4 regions of the Spiroplasma sp. SV19 genome follow, and region 1 is predicted to be linked to each of the others. Evidence: riboswitches for the same ligand, from Rfam matches in the RefSeq annotation. Region 1 holds a riboswitch; each other region holds the start of a gene.
The links. Region 1 has a riboswitch for cobalamin ahead of E7Y35_RS04510 (hypothetical protein). Riboswitches for the same ligand answer to the same signal wherever they lie in the genome.
Positions count from the first base shown of each region.

Region 2: it holds a riboswitch for cobalamin, as region 1 does, so the genes downstream of both, E7Y35_RS06585 (hypothetical protein) here and E7Y35_RS04510 (hypothetical protein) in region 1, are expected to answer to the same signal.
Region 3: it holds a riboswitch for cobalamin, as region 1 does, so the genes downstream of both, deoD (purine-nucleoside phosphorylase) here and E7Y35_RS04510 (hypothetical protein) in region 1, are expected to answer to the same signal.
Region 4: it holds a riboswitch for cobalamin, as region 1 does, so the genes downstream of both, E7Y35_RS05235 (hypothetical protein) here and E7Y35_RS04510 (hypothetical protein) in region 1, are expected to answer to the same signal.

Region 1 is NZ_CP045455.1:926,082-931,330, reverse strand. Features, by position in the region: gene E7Y35_RS04535 (PTS sugar transporter subunit IIA) at 1-110, shown strand, start outside; gene E7Y35_RS04530 (3-dehydro-L-gulonate-6-phosphate decarboxylase) at 124-774, shown strand; gene E7Y35_RS04525 (L-ribulose-5-phosphate 3-epimerase) at 777-1,628, shown strand; gene E7Y35_RS04520 (L-ribulose-5-phosphate 4-epimerase) at 1,630-2,325, shown strand; gene rpmE (50S ribosomal protein L31) at 2,505-2,810, shown strand; cobalamin riboswitch at 2,880-3,046, shown strand; gene E7Y35_RS04510 (hypothetical protein) at 3,128-3,595, shown strand; gene E7Y35_RS04505 (hypothetical protein) at 3,646-4,530, shown strand; gene E7Y35_RS04500 (ATP-binding cassette domain-containing protein) at 4,639-5,249, shown strand, end outside.
Region 2 is NZ_CP045455.1:1,349,987-1,355,235, reverse strand. Features, by position in the region: gene E7Y35_RS06595 (alpha/beta hydrolase) at 1-699, opposite strand, end outside; gene E7Y35_RS06590 (Cof-type HAD-IIB family hydrolase) at 838-1,680, opposite strand; cobalamin riboswitch at 1,865-2,054, shown strand; gene E7Y35_RS06585 (hypothetical protein) at 2,194-2,685, shown strand; gene E7Y35_RS06580 (hypothetical protein) at 2,702-3,358, shown strand; gene E7Y35_RS06575 (vitamin B12-dependent ribonucleotide reductase) at 3,743-5,249, opposite strand, start outside.
Region 3 is NZ_CP045455.1:372,899-378,147, reverse strand. Features, by position in the region: gene E7Y35_RS01785 (hypothetical protein) at 1-107, opposite strand, end outside; gene E7Y35_RS01780 (hypothetical protein) at 216-431, opposite strand; cobalamin riboswitch at 551-722, shown strand; gene deoD (purine-nucleoside phosphorylase) at 1,124-1,834, shown strand; gene E7Y35_RS01770 (deoxynucleoside kinase) at 1,854-2,477, shown strand; gene tkt (transketolase) at 2,523-4,508, shown strand; gene E7Y35_RS01760 (bifunctional 4-hydroxy-2-oxoglutarate aldolase/2-dehydro-3-deoxy-phosphogluconate aldolase) at 4,512-5,126, shown strand.
Region 4 is NZ_CP045455.1:1,079,766-1,085,014, forward strand. Features, by position in the region: gene E7Y35_RS05210 (aminotransferase class V-fold PLP-dependent enzyme) at 1-189, shown strand, start outside; gene sufU (Fe-S cluster assembly sulfur transfer protein SufU) at 190-645, shown strand; gene sufB (Fe-S cluster assembly protein SufB) at 661-2,073, shown strand; gene E7Y35_RS05225 (5-formyltetrahydrofolate cyclo-ligase) at 2,073-2,624, shown strand; gene E7Y35_RS05230 (hypothetical protein) at 2,642-3,436, shown strand; cobalamin riboswitch at 3,439-3,624, shown strand; gene E7Y35_RS05235 (hypothetical protein) at 3,780-4,763, shown strand; gene E7Y35_RS05240 (hypothetical protein) at 4,807-5,157, shown strand.

The DNA.
Region 1 (5,249 bases):
TCGCAATTTTTGAAAAGCAAACTATTATTGAGCAAATCATTGCAGCTAAAAGTGTGACAGAAGTATTAAAAATTATTAAAACAATTGACTATATGAAGTATGTTCGTTAAAGGAGGAATTAATGTGCAAAAACCATTATTGCAAATTGCCTTAGATTGTTTAACCTTAGAAGAGGCAATGACCACTCTTACAATGGTCGGAGATATTGTTGATGTAATTGAAGTGGGAACTATTTTATTATGTGCTGAAGGAAAACGCGCAATAACAGCAATTAAAGAATGTTATCCCAACAAAATTGTTTTAACCGATGGAAAAATTGCTGATGCAGGAAAAATTTTAGGGGAAATGCTTTTCACGGCGAAAGCAGATATTATTACCGTAATTTGCTGTGCTGATCTTGCTACGATTAAAAATGTTGTAACACTAGCAAAAACAGCTAAAAAAGATATGCAAATTGAATTAACAGGGCAATGGGATTTTGAACAAGCGAAATCTTGACGAGCAGTTGGGGTTGAACAAGTTGTTTATCATCGTTCACGTGATGCGCAAGCAGCCGGAAGTCAGTGAGGAGCTGCTGATTTTGATAAGATTACCCAGTTAGTTGCTTTAGGTTTTAAAGTTACTCTTACTGGAGGAGTTGAAATTACAGATTTAGCATTATTTACTGCCTTTCCAATTTATATTGTTATTGCTGGTCGGGCAATTCGAGATGCAGCAGATCCTCGTGAAGCAGCTTTAAGTTTTCAACAACAGTTGCAAACGAAATGACAATAATCATGAAAAATCAATTTGGCATTTATGAAAAGGCCTTACCTCCAGTTCCGTGAGTAAAAAAATTTGCTCTTGCCCAAAAATATCAGTTTGATTTTATTGAATTATCAATTGATGAATCAGAGGTACGCTTAGCACGATTAGAATGAACAGAGAAGGAAATTACTGAAATTAATTTTTTACAAGCAAAAACTGGTGTTAAAATTCGTTCAATTTGTTTTTCTGCCCAACGAAAATACCCCTTAGGAAGTTTGGACAAACAAATCCAAGATTATTCTTTACAATTACTAGAGCAATGCATTCAGTTAGCTGTTAAGTTGGGAGTTCGAATTATTCAACTCGCTGGTTATGATGTATATTATGAACAAAAAACTGATGTGACAGCAGCAAATTTTTTAAAAAATTTACAAAAAGGGTTAGCAATCGCAAACCGTTATGGTGTTATGTTAGCATTAGAAACTATGGATGATCCTTTTTTAAATACAATTACTAAATATTTAATTTTAAAAAAAGCAGTACCTTCACCGTGATTAGCAGTTTATCCAGATCTTGGGAACTTATCTGCTTGATGTGGCAAAAATGTTATTTCTGAATTAGAACTTGGATTAACCGAAATAGTAGGTTTGCATGTTAAAGATACCATTGCTGTAACAAAAAGCAGTCCTGGTAAATTTAAAAAAGTGCCATTTGGAAGTGGTTGTGTTGATTTTATTAAAATTTTTCAATTTTTAAAGGCAAACAATTATCAAGGATCATTTATGTTAGAAGCATGATATGAAGATGATCCTGATTCAGAATCAGCATTAGCAGCAGCGGTAAGTTTTGTTCGTCAGCAATTTACAAAAGGAGGATGATAAGATGCTAGAACAATTAAAAGTTGATGTATTAGCAGCTAATTTGTTATTAGAAGAATATAAGTTAATTACCTTTACATGAGGCAATGTTAGTGGGATTGATCGAGAAAGTGGTTTAATGGTAATTAAACCATCTGGGGTTGCTTACAATGATTTAAGTGTTGATAAAATGGTTGTTGTTGATTTAAGGGGAAATATCGTTGAAGGCTCGTATTCTCCTTCAACTGATACCCCAACCCATCTTTATTTATATAATCATTTTCCTGATCTTGGTGGTATTACGCATACTCATTCTATTTATGCTACAACATGAGCACAAAGTGGATTAGATATTCCACCATTAGGAACAACCCATGCTGATACTTTTTATGGACCGATTCCTTGTACAAAACCATTAAATGTTGAACAAATTACTACTAATTATGAGCATGAAACGGGAGTTAAAATTGTTGAAACTTTTAACGATCATCAACTAACTCTCGACATGATGCCCGCGATTCTTTGCAATAACCACGGGCCATTTACATTTGGTGCTTCACCATTAGCAGCAGTTAAAAATGCAAAGATTTTAGAAATCGTTAGTCAGATGGCTTTTCAAACATATTTATTAAACCAAGACACTAATAAAGTAGCACAGAGTTTATTAGATAAACATTATTATCGTAAACATGGTAAAGATGCATACTATGGTCAAAAATAATAATTAACCGCATAAGAAATTTGAATTAGATGTTTAATGAAAAAGTAACCTCTTTTAAAACTGCTATTAATTAATTTGTAAAGATTCTTAAATAATTTTTGTTTTTATTGATAATATGTGTTATCATTATTTACGTGCAAATAATATGCATCCATATTATTAAAAGAGAGGTGAATTATATGGCAAGAGAAGGAATCCATCCAAAATATTTTGATACTAAAATCATGTGTACAACTTGTGGAACAGAGCGCATGAGTGGTTCTACTAAGGGGGAAGAATTGAAAGTTGATACTTGTTCTTCATGCCATCCCTTCTATACTGGTAACCAACAATTTGCTAATGCCGCAGGACGTGTTGAGCGCTTTAAATCTAAATTTAATAAAAAAGAAGAATTAGTAAAGCAAACAGAAGCAGCATCAAAAACACAAAAAGAACTTAATAAAAAAACAGCAAAACCAAAATCTGATAATCAAAAAGCAGAGTAAGGAAGAAAACTTTTATCTTAACAAGATAAAAGTGTTTTTTTTTTTTTTTTGTTTATAATAAAAGTAGACTACTTTAAAAGTTTATAAAGGATTAAAGGGAATTAAGTGAAAGTCTTAAGCTGTCCTAGCAACTGTAAAACTGACGAATGTTAATAAACCACTGAATAATAATTTGGGAAGGGTTAACTAGTAGGATGAAGTTAAGCCAGTAGACCGGCCTTATAAATTTAATAAGAGTCCTACTAGGTAAATAGGATTAATTTATTTTACACATAAAATAAAAATATAAGCATAAAAAACAAGAGGAGAACAAAAGCATGGTTAAAAATATATTAACTGCATTAACAAGTTTAACGATTAGTGCAACAACTATAGCAAATATAACATTACAACAAGTAACTCCATCAATTACGGAAAAAACTTCACAAAATGGTACGGATGGATATCACGTTAATAGTGTTAAAATCACAATAAAAGATGAAAGTGGGAAAGTTGTCGATAGAATTACTTTTTATAATTCGTTAGTAAGTTTAGGTGATATGTTAGCATCTGATTCAGATTTTTTTGGACTTAATGAAACAGCATTTGGACGTCTGTTAATTAGAGTTGACTATCGTACAACAGATTTTAATAAGAATTATTGAGCAATTTACTCAAGTACACATCCATTTTGTAAATTTAGTACTAATCCAACGAATTATTGTTCGGTTGGAATTGATGGTTTAGTTTTTCGCGATGTTTGAGAACAAGACCAATTATTTGATTTTATTTTAACTAATATTTAATTAAATCATAATCCTATTTATCCTTTTCAAGAAAGGAGTTTTCTATAATTATGAAAAAAATATTAACTAATTTACTAATTTTATCATTGGCTCTAACAACGACAACAAGTTTAGTTAGTTGTCAAAATTTAAATCAAAATAATAAAAGTGAGGAAAATTTACCGACACTACCGAGTAATTTTACAATTTTGCAAGGTGATATTTATCAATCATTTGGTATTCGTAAGCAAGAGGGAAGTCAAAAGTATTTTTTTAAGCCCACAAGCGATCAATTAAGTACTCTTTTTTTAAATTTACCACAACGCAAAATTGCTCCATTAGGATTTGCAGAAGATGTGTCAGCAATTAATGATTTTCGCGTTTATTTAGATTACCCGTTTGCGGCAACCTTTACCATTCTTAGTGATCAAGAATTGACTCTTGATGAAAATAAAATGGTTAATGTTACTTTAGCTGTGAAATGTTTAAAAGTAGCTGAGAAATGGTTCGAAGCTGGGGTTTGAAAAATGCGTTTTACTGACATGAATGTTGAACAAAAAGTAACTTTTAAAATTCCAATTATTCCAAATGAAAGTGATGAGTTAAATGAATATGTTCTGAAAAAATACAAGGGTTATATTGAACAAAATAATATTGAAATTGATAAGAGTAAATTAGATTTTAATGATTTAAGTAATGCAATAAATACAAAGTATTTGGAAGAAAAAGCAAAAACTTTTATTGATAATTTTATTAGTGAAAATAAGGGTCTTAATAAAAAACTTAATCTTAAAAAAATTATTCCCCCAAAGGGTAATCAAATTAAGAAGTTAGACGAACCTGCTAATAGTTTAGTTAAAATCCCGACAACATTTAATTTTGTGTTAAATATTGAAGGGTTAGATTATCAACCAAGATTGAGTTTAGGGATGGAAATTAGATATAAAATTATGTAATTTATATAAAACACTATGGAGGGTTAATAAAATCATTAACTTAAGAATAAGTGTTTTTTATTATTTTTATTTGGGTATAATAAAAATAACTAGAAGAGTGGTGTTTTAATGGGATTAAAGATTAGTAATTTAAAATATAAACGTTATAAAAAAATGGTTTTTACTGATTTAAATTTTGACGTTAATAGCCAAGAGGTTCTAGGAACTTATTTTGAAAACAAATTTTCACAGTTATATTTTTTAAAACTTTTATTAGGGAAAAGAAAACCACGCAGTGGGAAAATTTACTTAAATAATCAAAATATTACTGCCTTACTTCCAAAAGAACGAAAAATTGGTTATGTTTCACCAGGGACATTACGGTTAGGGTTTTTGCCAACTAAACTACGGTTAGCCTATCATATTTTGAAAACACCAAAATTTTTACATGATAGTTCTTTAAAATACATTAAAAATAAATACCATTATAAAAACTTAACTTTTATAGGTAATGATTTAAATAAAAAAGATTTAATATCAAAAACAGATAAAATTATTAATGAATATTTTCATAATTCAATTCGAATTAAAGAAGAATGAATTGAAACGTATTTAACACAAATTAGTGAATTTCATAAAAAAGAAATTGCTAAAATTTTAATAGATGACAAGGATTCAATTTTAATTCAAAGTTTGCATACATATACTTACAAAAAAGAAGAGATTCGTGTTTACGAAGG
Region 2 (5,249 bases), 420 kb from region 1:
ATTGCTAAAACCACAATCACTAACTGCTCAATGCACAAGTGGATTTTGATAACCTTCATCAATTAAATATTTTGTTAAACAAGCAGCACCCATACTATTTCCAATTAACCCAATTTCTTGCGGATGATAATTAGCTTGAAGTCATTGAATAACATCACTTAAGTTTTGTGCATTCAAGTAACCAATCCCAGTATAATTCCCCCCACTTAAACCATGAGCAACACTGTCAAAAGTTAAGACATTATAACCTTGCTGATAAAAATAAAATACTTGTCGCAGCCCTAAATACTTGTTTTCTGTTCAACCGTGTAAACCAATTACCCATTTGTTTGAATTAGAATGTTGTAAATAAAGGATACTAATTGGGTCTTGATGCTGATTTAAAATTGTTGCAGTTTTCATGGCTGCTATTTCTTCTGTACTAAAACTAAAATTAAATTGATCTAATTTTTTGGCAATAACATCTTGCTGATATACCGCAAAACTATTAAAATCAAATGTTGTTGCGTCAATTGTCATTAACCCACTACGTTGATATGTTTGAGTAAATGTAAAAAAATCTTTAACATATTTTTTTGATCAGAAATAAACTAACGGAAATAATACTATCATCCCCAAGAGACGTCATCAATTAAAACAAAATTTATGATAACCATCATTTAACGTTTTTTTATGCGGGGTTTTTTCAATTACTTTCATTTTTTTAATCCTTTTTTTGAAATAATATTCTTACTGTAACAAAAGTTTTGCGCAAAAACAATTTAAAATATCATTTTTTGCTGAAAAAAAGTTAGCATAATGAAATTTATTGCTAACTTTAATAGCAACGATTTCTTATTATGCTCCAAAAACTATCGTTTCAATTACTTTGGCAATTCCATCATGGTCATTATCTTCAGCTACCAAATTAGCAATTCCTTTAACATCATCCGGAGCATTCCCCATTGCCACACCAATGCCAGCTCACTGTAACATTGCAACATCATTATGTTCATTACCAAACGCCATCACATTCTTAGCTTTTAACTGGTATTTTTGACAAATTTGTGCAATACCACTCGCTTTATTAATATGACGACTAGTAACCTCTAACGCCGAACGATCACCACGGATTTCTTGTGAAATTTCAATTTTATCTTTTCACTTTGCAACAAGACGATTAATATCAGAAGTATAACTACTAATATAAATTTTATTAACATTAACATTAAAATTATTTGTATATAAACATGCCGTTACTTCGTCTTGAACTTCTGTAAAAGATGATAAATAGTGTTTTGTCATTTTATCTTCAAACCCTTTACAATGTAACAACATTTTATTAAACGAAGAATGATCAGCGTCAAACATAATTAATGTGTCTAAGTCAAATGCTAAGACATCAGTATAAAGCTCTCGTAATAATTGCGGATCAAAATAATCACAAAATAAAATTTCTTCTGTCGCATTATTTGCCACAACTGAACCATTTAAACTGACAGTAAAATCATTCGCATCAGTTAAGCCTAACTTTGTTACAATATGTTTTGTTTGATATAGTGGTCGCCCGGTCGCAATTACTAACTTAATATCTTTAGTAGCTAAGCCTTTTAAAACTTGTAATGTATACGGTGACATTTCACCAGTTGAATTTAAGGCTGTTCCATCTAAATCAACAGCAATTAACTTAATATCTGTCATAATCATTATTCTCCTATATAAAATAATTTTAATCTATTTTTTATTACTTGTAAAAGATATTGTTAAAGTTACAATAATTATTTGTTAGTTTTAATTCCGCTGTTCCTAGTAGAAAAGAAAAAGAGACCTCAAAACCCTTTCCGCAAGAAAAATTTTAGTTTATAATTAAACCGTAAAGCACCACGCTTTCATTTGAATTAGCGGTAAACATTAAGGAATGTTTTGAAAAGGGAATTGAGTTAATATTCTCAAGCTGTCCCAGCAACTGTAATGATGATGAACATTGTATTTACTCACTGAAAAACTTTTTTTGGGAAGAGACAATTAGTAAAATGATTCTAAGCCAGTAGACCTGCCGTTAACTCTTGGTAAAAATAAATATCCCTGGGATTGTGGTATTTGTGAGTAAATAATTTATTATCGTTAAATAATACTTTGCCTCTCATAAATATAATAATGTTTTCCTCAAGAATGGGTTTTTATTACCACTATTTTTAAAAGGAATTATTAAAAATGAAAAATTTTTCATGAAAAAAATATTTACGTTATCTACCCTTAGCGTTAATTCTTTTAACGGCTATTGTTTTAAACTTGTATTATATTCCAAAATACTATCAAGAACATCGTAAAAACAATTCTCAAAGTACTTATACCGTAACTATTCTTGGTCAAAAAGAAGATTATAGTGTTTACTTTACAAAAGGATTAAATGTTCAACATGCTGCTAATCTAGCTGATGTTTTAGTTAACTATCCAAATGATTTTGGTTTATCTTCTAGCACAATTGGTACTTTTGTCAAACGAGTTGGGACGGTTGAATTAGACCCTAAAGTAAAATACTTTAACATTCAAAGTGGTGATAACAATCAGCCCGATGCAGAACACATTAATAAGGATTGTCATGGTTCAAACAATTCTTGTAATGTTGGAATTGATTTACTTTGATTAACCCCAAACACGGATAATGTCTTTCGCTTTGTTATTAATAATGTAACCAACCCTTAGAAATGAGTGAATAAATGTGAAAAAAATTAAGAAAGAAGATATTTGACCCTCAACTCTAAAAGTAACCTTAAAAATGACCGTCATTGCCCTTTTCAGTGGTTTAGCTCTCGCTTTGAAAATTGCCTTTGCTTTTTTACCAAACATTGAATTTGTTACTTTCATTTTAATGTTTAGTATTATTTTCTTTACCCTTGAAGTTGGGTTTGGGATTATCAATGTTTATTGTGCATTAAATATGGTTTACTTTGGCGTTGCTGATTGAAGTATTATGTACTTTATTATTTTTAACTTATACGGCATTATTATGTTTCTTTGTAAACAATTTGTTTATTGATGATGATGAATGATGATAATTATTTGTGGCTTAATGGGCTATCTATTTGGATCATTGTATGCAATCCAAACAGCAGTCTTATATAGCCCCAGTGTGGGACTAGCATATTGAATTAATGGTCTTGTCTTTGATGCGATTCACGGAACCGGTAACGCCGTTATTTGTGCCGTGCTATATCCAATCATTTATAAATTAATGCAAACATTATATCCCAAATGACCTTATTTATTTAACAAAAAATTTATTAAATACGTTCATAAAAACAAACCACAGTTAGAAGCATCACCACTCACCCACCTTGATTCTGATGCTAATAATGAAAAAATACCAGCTGAATAACTGGTATTTTTTCATTATTGCACAATAATCACAAATTTATTTTAAATCTAACTAACTAATTAATATCAATTTATTTTTATCCAAAATAATCAACAGGTAGTAAACATTTATTACATTAATATATAGTTTTATCATCTTTATTGATCAAAAATAGAGGTTTAATAAAAAGGATACCTTATTAAACTATAACATTTATCCTTCTTTAAAATAAATTTATAATTATTACATATATTATACTCTTTTTTTCTGTAAAATAAAATACTTTTTTCGTAAAAAGAAGAATTTTTTACTACTGTATTCCCTTTACTTCACTAAGTAACGCTTGTTATTGTTGATTTAATTTAAAAAAGCAATGTTAATTGCTTTTTTAAATACTATTAAATATTATAAACCACATTTTAATTGGACGTTACAATTATTACATGTAACACATCCCCCGGCATCAATCATAGTTCCTTCTTTACAAATTGGACAAACATCACCAACTTCAGCTCCGATATTACGGTCTTGATTAATTCCACGTAATTTTCCAACTGTTTTAACATTTTCGGTTACTTTTTTATTGGGGCGATTATCAACTTCCACACCTAAATCATCTAAGTTTAATTGTTCTAATGCTGGATGATTTTCATCAGTTGTTAATGACAATACTTGTGAATCACGTGAACCATCAACATAAACCGTTCCCCCTTTAGCACCACCTTTATATAAACGAGTATAAATTTTTTCAACATCTTTTACCGAATACCCACGTGGTGCATTAACAGTTTTTGAAATTGACGAGTCAACTCAGCGTTGAATAATACATTGGGTATCAGCATGATCTTCTGGTGCTAAATCCATTGCGGCAACAAAAATATCAGGTAATGTTTCAGCGGTATATTCCGGATTATACTTTAATCATTCATCAACAATTTTAGCATTAACTTCAATGTTTTTTCCTAAACGTCCTGAACGATAAAACTTAAAGCCAAAGTATGGTTCTAACCCAGTTGAAACACCAACCATTGTTCCTGTTGAACCAGTTGGAGCAATTGTTAACAAGTGTGAATTACGAATTCCATGCTTTAGGATTTCTTGACGAATATCTGCTGACATTTTTTTCATATATCCTGTTTCAATAAATTTTTCCCGTGATGTTAAGAATGGGAATGATCCTTTTTCTTGCGCTAAAGCAATTGATGTTCGATATGCTTCAGTAGCAATTAATTCAAAAATCTTATCAACAACTTCATTACCAAGTTTACTTCCATAACGCACACCATGGAAAATTAACAAGTCATGTAATCCCATAACTCCTAATCCAACTCTTCGTTCTCCTAACGCTTGTTTTTGGTTAGCTTCTAAGAAATATGGTGTTGCATCAATTACATCATCTTGCATGCGAACACAAGTTTGAACGGTTGTTTTTAATTTGTCATATAAGATTTCTTTTGTTGCTTTATTAACAAAATTAGCTAAGTTAATTGCTGCTAAATTACATACCGAATACGGTGCTAATGGTTGTTCACCACAAGGATTTGTCGCAACAACTTTCATTCCATAAGCTTTGGCATTTGTCATATCATTTGCGGTATCTAAGAAGAAGATTCCTGGTTCCGCTGAGTAATTAGCACAGAAATTAATTAAATCTCATAAATCACGAGCACGCATACGGTAATATGTTTTAACTTTATATCCCAGTGCTTGTCATTCATTAATATCACCAATTTCGGCTCATTTTTCATCATACAAGGCTTTCTCTTCTTTAGTATAGTTATCTAAATCAGGGAATTGAAGTTCTCATTCGGCATCATCTTCAACTGCTTTCATAAATTTATGCGTTAAAGTTACCGAAATGTTTGCTCCTGATAAAAATGAAGGATTATTAACTTCTCAAGCACCACCTTCT
Region 3 (5,249 bases), 550 kb from region 1:
GGCTTATTTTGATATGTAAAATAATTTGCCAATGTTAAATTATAAAACTCATAAATTCCTGTGCCATAATTTTCACGATAATTTTTAATCATTTGTGCTACTTTCATTTTATAAGATTTATCATAAACATAATAAATAGTTTTTGGTTGTGTTGAATGTTTTTTAAATCACTCAAAACTATAAGAATTTTTTAAAAACTCTTTAATTTTGTTTGATTAATTGTAAAATGTTTGTTTCTCTCTATAAAATAATTTAATTAACTGATTTAATGAATGGGTTTTAAGATAATATTTATGACATAAATTAAAATAATTCGATGAATTATTATAAATATAATTTGTTTCCTTAGTTGCTGCAACTTGCCCATATCATTTTTTAAAACCACGATGTAATTTATATAACTCGTTTTCTGTAATAATACTTGCTATCATTTTAAACCTTCTAATTTAATTTTAAAGATTTAGGTGGTCTTAAATGTGTATGGTTTTCACAAAAAAGTTTAATTTTAACTTGCATTTTAAAAATAAACTTTATATTATTACTTTAACAACTTTAAAAAGCAATTTTGGATGTTACGGGAATTAGGTGCAAGTCCTAGGCTGTCCCAGCAACTGTAAAGTGGATGAAAGCTAACATTATGCCATTGAGAAGATACTTCTTGAGAAGGAATAGCGAGTAAAGTGAAACTGAGCCAGTAGACCGATCTAAAAAACATTGATATTTTATCAGTGCTGCCTTTATAGTTATTATCCCTGGGGTTGGATAATTAATTTATTTATTAGTTAAAAACTATTAAATAATAATTTGAAAGACGTCAAAAAGCGTTTTTTAGTTGTTAATTTAAAGTGATAATCCTATTAAGGCATTATTTAAAATATAATAATTAGAAAATTTTTAAGTTTAATAAAATTAATTTTAAAATTCTTTATAATTTTAATTTTTTTATTAACTTAATTTATGAAATAAAAATAAAACTGTTAATTAAACATTTCTTATATGAATATCTTAAAATATTCCTTTTCGTTTTGTTTAAATTTATTGTTGAAACCAAAATTTTAAATAATAACTTAATTAATAGGACTGTTAATCCAATCAAAGGATAAATAAAGGAAGGAAATACAAAATGACACCACATATTAATGCAAAAGAAACAGACATTGCAAAAGTTGTTTTAATGCCTGGTGATCCATTACGAGCAAAAGCAATTGCTGAAAAATATTTAACAGATTATAAGTTAGTTAATGAAGTTCGAAATATGTTCATATATACCGGAAAATATCAAAATGTTAAAATTACAATTGCTGGAAGTGGGATGGGTTGCCCCAGTATTGGGATTTATTCATATGAATTATTTAAATTTTATGATGTTGATTATATTATCCGTATTGGTTCTGCGGGTAGTTATAAAACAGAGTTAAAATTATACGATATTTTTAATGTTCGTGAAGCATTTGGAGAAAGTAATTATGCCAAGATTGCTGCAAATATTGATTCAAATCTAATTCCTGCAAGTGAGACCTTATTTAATACAATTGAAGAAGTGGCGGTAGCGCAAGGAATTAAAACACATACTGGGATTGCTCATGCTGCTGATGTTTTTTATCGTTATGATAGTTCATTAGCATTTACCAAAGAACATAATTTAGATGTTGTAGAAATGGAATCATATGCTTTGTTTGCTAATGCAGTTGTTACTAAAAAACAGGCAGCAACATTGCTAACTATTTCTGATAATCTTGTGACAAAACAAACAGCTTCGGCAATGGAACGTCAAAATAATTTTATGGCAATGGTGCAATTGGCTTTAGCAACGGCAACGCAACTAATTAAATAACATAAGGAAGGAATAGAAAATGAAAATTGCTGTTTTTGGGACTGTTGGTGCTGGTAAGACAAAAGTTAGTGAAGCATTATGTCAACAGTTAAATTATAATTTATTTAAAGAACCCGTAGAAGAGAACCCATATTTTAATGATTTTTATCAGGATATGAAAGGTTTTGCCTTTAAGATGCAAATTTATATGTTGACAACGAGAATTGAACAATTTTTTGCAATTGATAATTTAACAAATACTGTCTTTGATCGAACAATTTTAGAAGACCCTGTTTTTGTTCGGGTTTCACATTTGCTAGAAATTATGAATGATGTTGATTTTAAAGTTTACAATCGTTTTTTTCAAAATGTTATTACCCCAATTTTAAAGCAGAAATTAGGATTTGATGTTATTATTTATTTAAAAGTTTCCACAGCAAAAGCTGTTGAACGAGTTAATAATCGGGGTCGAGTATTAGAATTAGAGACTCCATACTATTATTGAGAAAAATTAAATGAACAATATGAGGTTTTATATCATGAATTAAAAAATGATTATCATTTCATTGTTGTTGATGCTGATAATGATAATTTTGCAGAAAAGATGGCCTTTATTATGCAGAACTTGGTAATGATAGATAATAAAGTTTTTTGTTTAATTTAAAAATAATTATCGGTAATATTTTAGATTTATGAGGAGGAAAAGTAAATGAAAGATACAAATAATAATATTGAAACAAAAAGTTTAAGTAACTTACGAATTTTAGGTTTAGATCCAATTATCTATAATAAAACTGGTCACCCAGGAATTGTTTTGAGTGCAGCGCCAATGATGCAAGCAATTTATTTAAATAATTTAATTGCTAACCCAGCTGTTCCTGACTGAATTAATCGTGATCGGTTTGTTTTATCACCAGGACATGCTTCAACGCTGCAGTATGCGATTTTACATTTTGCTGGTTATGATTTAACAATTGATGATTTAAAAAAATATCGTCATATTAATTCAAAAACACCAGCTCATCCCGAATATGGAGTAACCCCGGGGGTTGATAATTCATCGGGACCATTAGGACAAGGAGTTGGCTATGGGGTTGGAATGGCATTAGCTGAACAACATTTAGCTGCTAAATTTAATAAACCAGGATATGACATTATTGATCATTATACTTATGTTTTGTGTAGTGACGGTGATTTACAAGAAGGGGGAGCACTTGAAGCAATCCAGCTAGCTGGAGTATGAAAACTAAATAAGTTAATTATGTTATATGATTCAAACGACTGTCAATTAGATACCAAATGTGAGGAAGTTTTAAAAGTAAATTATCAACAGTTTTTTGAAGCTCAAAATTGAAATTATATTCTTGTTGAGAATGCGGATGAGGATTTAACAGCAATTAAAAAGGCAATATCAGTCGCACAAAAGAGTGATAAACCAACTTTAATTGAATGTAAAACAATTATTGGTTATGGTCACCCAAAACAAGGTTCACCAATGCATTCATCACCATTTACTCCCGAAGAAATGCAACAAGTTCAAACCTTTTATGATTTTGAACATCCCCAATTTTATGTTGACCCAGATGTCAAAACTTATTGAAATGATACTTTTATTAAACGTGGTGAAAAAGCATATCAAGGATGATTAACAAAATTAGCAGCTTATCAAACTGCTTTCCCACTAGAATATGCACAATTATTTAATTCACCAGTTGTTGATTTAACAGCTTTTAAATCGTTATTAACAACTGATAAAAGTAAAAAAGCAGGAACACGAATTATTATGGGTGATGTCTTTAAACATTATCAACAAAACTGTTCTAATAATATGTTTGGTGGGAGTGCTGATTTGGGTACAGCCACAAAGATTATTGGTTATAATGGATCATGAACAATTAATAGTCCCCAAAATAATAATATTCATTTTGGTGTTCGTGAATTTGCAGCGGGTACAATTAGTATTGGAATTGAATTACATCAAGGGTTAAAAAGTTTTAACTCAACATTTTTAATTTTTTCTGATTATATGAAACCATGCCTTAGAATGGCATGTATTCAAAATTTACCTGTTATTTTTGCTTATTCACATGATTCAATTGGGGTTGGTTTTGATGGTAAATCGCACCAACCAGTTGAACAATTAGCAATGTTACGGAATTGTCCAAATTTAAATGTTTTACGTCCAGCAGATATTAAAGAAGCAATTGGTTGTTTAAAACTTGCTGTTGAAGCAAAGTCAACTCCTAGTGCATTAATTTTATCGCGACAAGATACACCATATCAGTTAACAGAGACTTGTTATGAACAAACTTTACAAGGAGGATATATTGTTGTGTCTGAAGATACGACAAAACCATTAACAGCAATTATTATTGCAACAGGAACAGAAGTACCGGTCGCAATTAATGCTGCGAAAGCAATTAACGAAAATATCCGTGTTGTTTCCATGCCTTGTGTTGAACTATTTGAACAACAACCGGGGGACTATCAAGAAAAAGTACTTCCAAAAAACTTTGCAAAAGTAATTGCGATTGAGTTTTCTAATGATTATGTTTGATATAAATTTGTTGGCAAAACTGGTTTGGTGATTGGTGTTAATGACTATGGTTTATCAGGGAGTGTTGATGCCGTTATTAAATACAAAGGCTTGGATCAAGATGCTATTATTCAAAGAATTAAAAAATATATCGGTTAAGCAATGAATCTTTTTGCCAAAATTTTAGAACAGAAAGTTTTTTATGTCATTCGTAATCAAGATTATAATGTTGCACAAAAATTTTGTGAAATGTTAATCAATTTGCAAGTAACATGTTTAGAATTAACTTTTACAATTCCCAAAGTTGAATTATTAATTAAAACATTACGAAAAAAATACCCATCAATTTTAATTGGGGCTGGAACCGTTTTAACATTAACAGAGGCAATGCAAGCTGCTGAAGCGGGGGCGCAATTTTTAGTTGGACCTATTTTTAACCGTGCTATTAGTGATTTTTGTCATCGCAAAGGACTAATATATATTCCAGGAGCAATGACGTTGCAAGAAGTAACTAATATTGTTAATGCTGACTGAGAAATCATTAAGATTTTTCCAGCAACTGCTTTTAAATTAAATTTTATTCAAACAATAAAAACCTTTTTTCCAAACAAAATATATATGGCTTCTGGTGGGATTGATTTAACAAATTTAAAAGAGGCAAAGGCATTAGGATATGACTTAATTGCAGTCGGAACTTTTGTAACAGGTAATATTAATAATAAAATTATTGAACAGGAAAAAATCCAGACAATAATTAATACAATTAATCTAAATTAAGTTTGATTTTAAAATGTAAAAATAAAACTATTTTTTGAAATAAATATAATATTTATTTATAAAAATTATAAAATATTGTAATGATAATGTTTAAATATAGAAACAGTAAGGAGAAGAATAATA
Region 4 (5,249 bases), 150 kb from region 1:
ACTCACTTAGGCAGTCGTAACAAAATTATGGTTCGCAGTGGTGATCATTGTGCTCGTTTAATTGGAGAAATTATTCCAGATAAAAATACGATTCGCGTTAGTTTTTCAATTTATAATAGTCATGAAGATATTGACTGATTAGTAACAGCGTTAGCAAATGAAACAGATTTTTTAGGAAGGTTGGTTTAAATGGAATTTGATAAAAATGATCCGATGTTTTTACGCCAAATTATTATGGAACATTATTCAGAACCACAATACAAAGGATTAACTAAAGAACCAACAGCACATTCAATTCACCAGGCTTCTGAATCATGTATTGATGATATTCATTTAGAATTAATTGTTACTGACCAAAAAATTATGATGGCACGTTTTGACGGTGTTGGGTGTGCTATTTCAACCGCATCAACAGATATTATGGCCCAGGAATTAGAGGGAAAAAGCATTCATGATGGTTTAGCAATTATTGACAATTATCTTGCGATGGTTTTTGATCAACCCTATGATGAAACAAAGTTAAATGACCTAATTGCTTTTATTAATATTGCAAAACAACCCAATCGAATTAAATGTGCCACAATTGGTGTTACTGGTCTTCAAACGCTATTATTAAATTTATTAAACACAAATAACAAAAAATAAGGGAGGTGTTATTTAATGCCAAAATTAAAACAAGAGAAACAAATTAAAGAAATTTCAAGTTATAAGTATGGTTTTAGTGATGGAGATATTTCTTACTATAATACAGGGAAAGGTCTTAATGAGGATATTATTAATGAAATTTCTGATCATAAAAATGAACCAGAATGAATGCGAGAGTATCGTTTACAATCATATCGTAATTTCTTAAAAATTAACAACCCAAGTTGGGGACCAAATTTAGAATTTATGAATTTTGATGATTATGTTTATTATATTAAAGCAACTGATCACATTGCTACAACGTGAGAAGAAGTTCCTGAGAAAATTAAAAATACTTTTGATCGTTTAGGATTACCGGCTGCAGAACGTGATTATTTAGCAGGAATAAAAGCCCAATATGATAGTGAACCGGTTTATGGAAGTATGTTAAAAGAAGTTGAAGAAAAAGGAGTTTTCTTTTTAGACTGTGATACAGCGCTTCGTGAACATCCAGAGTTATTTAAAAAATATTTTGGAACATTAGTCCCAAATACGGATAATAAATATGCTGCTTTAAATAGTGCTGTATGGTCAGGGGGCTCATTTATTTATGTTCCCAAGGGAGTTAAATTAGAAAAACCATTGCAAGCTTATTTTCGAATTAATTACCAAAACAGTGGGCAGTTTGAACGAACATTAATTATTGTGGAAGATGATGCAGAATTACATTATATTGAAGGATGCACGGCGCCAATTTATTCACGTGATTCTCTTCACGCGGCTATTGTTGAAATTTTTGTCGGTAAAAATGCTAAAATGCGCTATACAACAGTGCAAAATTGAAGTGATAATGTTCTAAATTTAGTAACAAAACGAAGCATTGTTGAAGAAAATGGACAAATGGAATGAATTGATGGTAATATTGGGTCAAAAATTAATATGAAATATCCAAGTGTTATTTTAAAAGGAAACAATAGTAAAGGGCAGTGTATTTCGATTGCTGTGGCAAAAGAAAATGTAATTCAAGATGCGGGTTCAAAAATGATTCATTTGGGGAAAAATACTTCTTCAAAAATTATTTCTAAATCAATGACCTTTAATGGGGGAACAGCCAATTATCGTGGTTTAGTCCATATTGGACCAAAAGCACAGTATTCAAAAGCACGAGTAGAATGTGACACCTTAATTTTAGATGGCAAATCACATTCAGATACAATTCCACAAAATAAAGTTTATAATAATGAATCACAAATTGAGCATGAAGCAACCGTTAGCAAAGTTTCTGAAGAACAATTATTTTATTTACAAAGTCGTGGTTTATCAGAACAAGAAGCTTTAGAAATGATTATAATGGGGTTTTTAGAACCTTTTACAAGAGAACTTCCAATGGAATATGCTGTTGAGTTAAATCAATTAATTAAAATGGATATGGAAGGTAGTGTTGGTTAATGTCAGGTAATAATAAGCAACAAATCCGACAAGAAAAAATAACCTTGCGTCAAAAGATTACGCCATCATTGCGAAAACAAAAAGAGCAACAAATTTTTAATTGCTTTTTTGATAATGATATAATTCAAAATAGTAGAAATATTGCGCTTTATTATTCAATTAAAGGAGAAGTTGGCACAACTTTAATTATTGAAAAATTATTGGCAGCAAAAATCAATGTTTTTCTTCCCCGAATGGTAGAAAATGATTTACAATTTTATCAAATTACTAATTTAACTGCTGATTTAGAATTTAATCAACGGTATGGGCTTTATGAACCACTAATTACATTGCCCTTAATTAATAAAAACGAAATTGATATTATTGTTGTGCCAATCGTTGCGTTTGATCAAAATTATTTTCGGTTAGGCTATGGGAAGGGTTATTATGATCGTTTTTTAAAGAATTATCAAAAAACAGTAATTGGGTTAGCTTTTATTGAACAATTAGTACCAGAACCATTACCAATTGAAAAACATGATGTTAGAATTGAAACAATTATTAGTGCTTAATTAGACAAGGAGTAACCATGAATTTGCCATTATTACGGATTGTTAGTAAATATTGATTTAAATCATTACATACTTATTTAATAACATTAGTTTTGCCCGTGCTACTATACTTTATTAGTGTTCGTGTTACTAATATGTTTAATAGTAATGCTAGTTATTTAGCATTACCAGGGTCAATTTTGCTGGTTGGTGTTTTAAATGGAATTCTTGATTTATCAATTGCTTTTTATGAATTCCGAAAAACAAGTTTTGCTCGGCAACTACATTTATTAAAAGCATCAATGTATCAATTAGTTTTTGTTTTAATTTTAATTAATGTGATTACTAGTTTAGTCGGATCATTATGATTATTTTTAATTGCTTTTCTAAGTTATGGCGAAGCAATTCATGTTGAATGAATTAACTGGTTTAGTTTTTTTTGAGCAATTATTTTAGGATCTTTAGTTGCTTCTTTAATTGGAATTTTAGTTGCTCTTTGTTCGAACGATTTAAAAGTTATTTTAGTAACTGCAATTACTGTTTTTTTAGTTTTTGCTTTTTTAGCAGGATTGTTTTTTCCCCTTGGGGTTGTTCGTAGTGATAAAATTTTAAATATTATTGGTTATTTATTAGTACCAAGTTATTCATCGTCAATTATGGGAAGTGCGTTCTTTTGATCAGTTCCGGAATGAATTTTAGATTCTAATCTATATCCAAATTTAACATATTTTGCTGAATTACATAATATTTGATTACCAAGTTTAATTAGTCTTACTTCTGGTCTTGCTTTTTTTAGTTTAATTTTTGTAATTAATTATTATCAAGATAAATAAAATATGATATGATATTTTTAGACAATTTAATATATAGTTATTTAGAGTTAGGGAATGAAGTGCAAATCTTGAGCTGTCCCAGCAACTGTGATATGGACGAACACCATAAGCCACTGAAAATATTTTTTGGGAAGGCGGTTAGTAGGATGAAGTTAAGCCAGTAGACCTTTCTAAATTTAATTAGTCTTATTATATAACTCCTGGGTGTGAGTCATGTAATTATTTTGCAAACAAATAATTTAATGATTGTTATATAAAAAGCATTTTGGGAATGCTTTTTTGTTTACTGTAACTAGAATTAAATTGTCAATTGCTAATCTGCTAGAAAGAGTTCAAAAAGAATATGAAAAAAATACTAATGGTGCTATTGAGTAGTGCATTTATTTTGTCTCCAACTGCCACAATTATTGCTTGTAAAAATATTGATGAGTTTATTTCATATCAAGATCCAGATTGGATTTATCAGATGAAAACTGCTGCATCAGAGCAATTTACCGTTGGTTATGATAATTATTATTTACCATCGGCAAGAAGTAGCATTCAAAAAGACAATTGGTTAGATCTTAACCAAGAAAGTCATGTTTATGTCTATTTTAAGAATATTACCAATATTGATGAAGTGATGAAAAAGTTATCATTTGGTGATACTGCTAATATGCGACTTGTAACTCAGATTTATGAGCCAATAATATTTACTAAAACCAATAATGGTATGTATATTTCTGATCCCTTTTTAACACAAAATACGGCTGTTGGAGAATATACAATGATGGCACAAGATAAGTGACAAGACATTAAAAATAGCAAAAATATGAAGCAATTAAATGATCGCTTTCAAAAAGAGTTTGAACAATATGGAACAATTGCTGATTCGCATCCAGTTCAAGGAGTAAATGGAACAAAATTTGTATGATGAGACTCAAATCGATGAGAGAGCTTATTGCAAACAGATATTCAAAAGGCAATTTATGGTGTTTGAAGTAGCACTGAAAACAAAATTCAAGTGGGAATGAACATTCCATTAAGCCTTGTAAGTAAAGGTTCAATCAAAGTGTCCAAGACAGATGTCCAAAATGTATTTCGGATTGATTTAAATTATCAAGAAGATTGAATAAATAATAGCTTTAACAAAATAAAATACCTACTACCCCACTGAGGTTTTTATTTTAAAATTAAAGGTGAAAATAATGCCCAATATGTTTCACCACAACTAATTCCTGCAATTAATAATGCCTTTCGTGCGTCTAACATTTTGACATATTTAAAATCAAAAAAAGTAAATTCTTTTAATACTGAAGGTTATAAAAATGCCAAAATAATTTCATAGTTTTCCGGTATAATTAATTTAATTATTGAAAGGAGAAAAAAATATGAAAAATTTGACATGACCAAAGATTTTAATGTTTATTGGTGCGGCTTGAATTATTATAATTGGAATCTTGTTTGCAGCAGGTGTTCCAACAAAAACTTCAATTTATGGTTGAGATACAAGTTGACCAGTATTACTGATTCTAGGGATTTTATATATTTTAGTTCCGCTATCAGTTAAACCGGGATTTTGATCACTATTGTGAGCTTTAGCAATTACTAGTTTAGCAGTCATTTTCCTAATTGGATTCTTTGTTAAAGCAGATTATCAATCACCCTGAACTTATTTAGGGGCCATACCTAATCTTTTCATTGGAGTTGGAGCATTAGGTTGGATTTTTGTCCATGAATAAAAAATTTTAATTTTTATGAAAAAATGACATTATTTACCATTAATGTCATTTTTTTTTTTTTTTGTTTTTAAGTTATTATTTAATTAAGAATA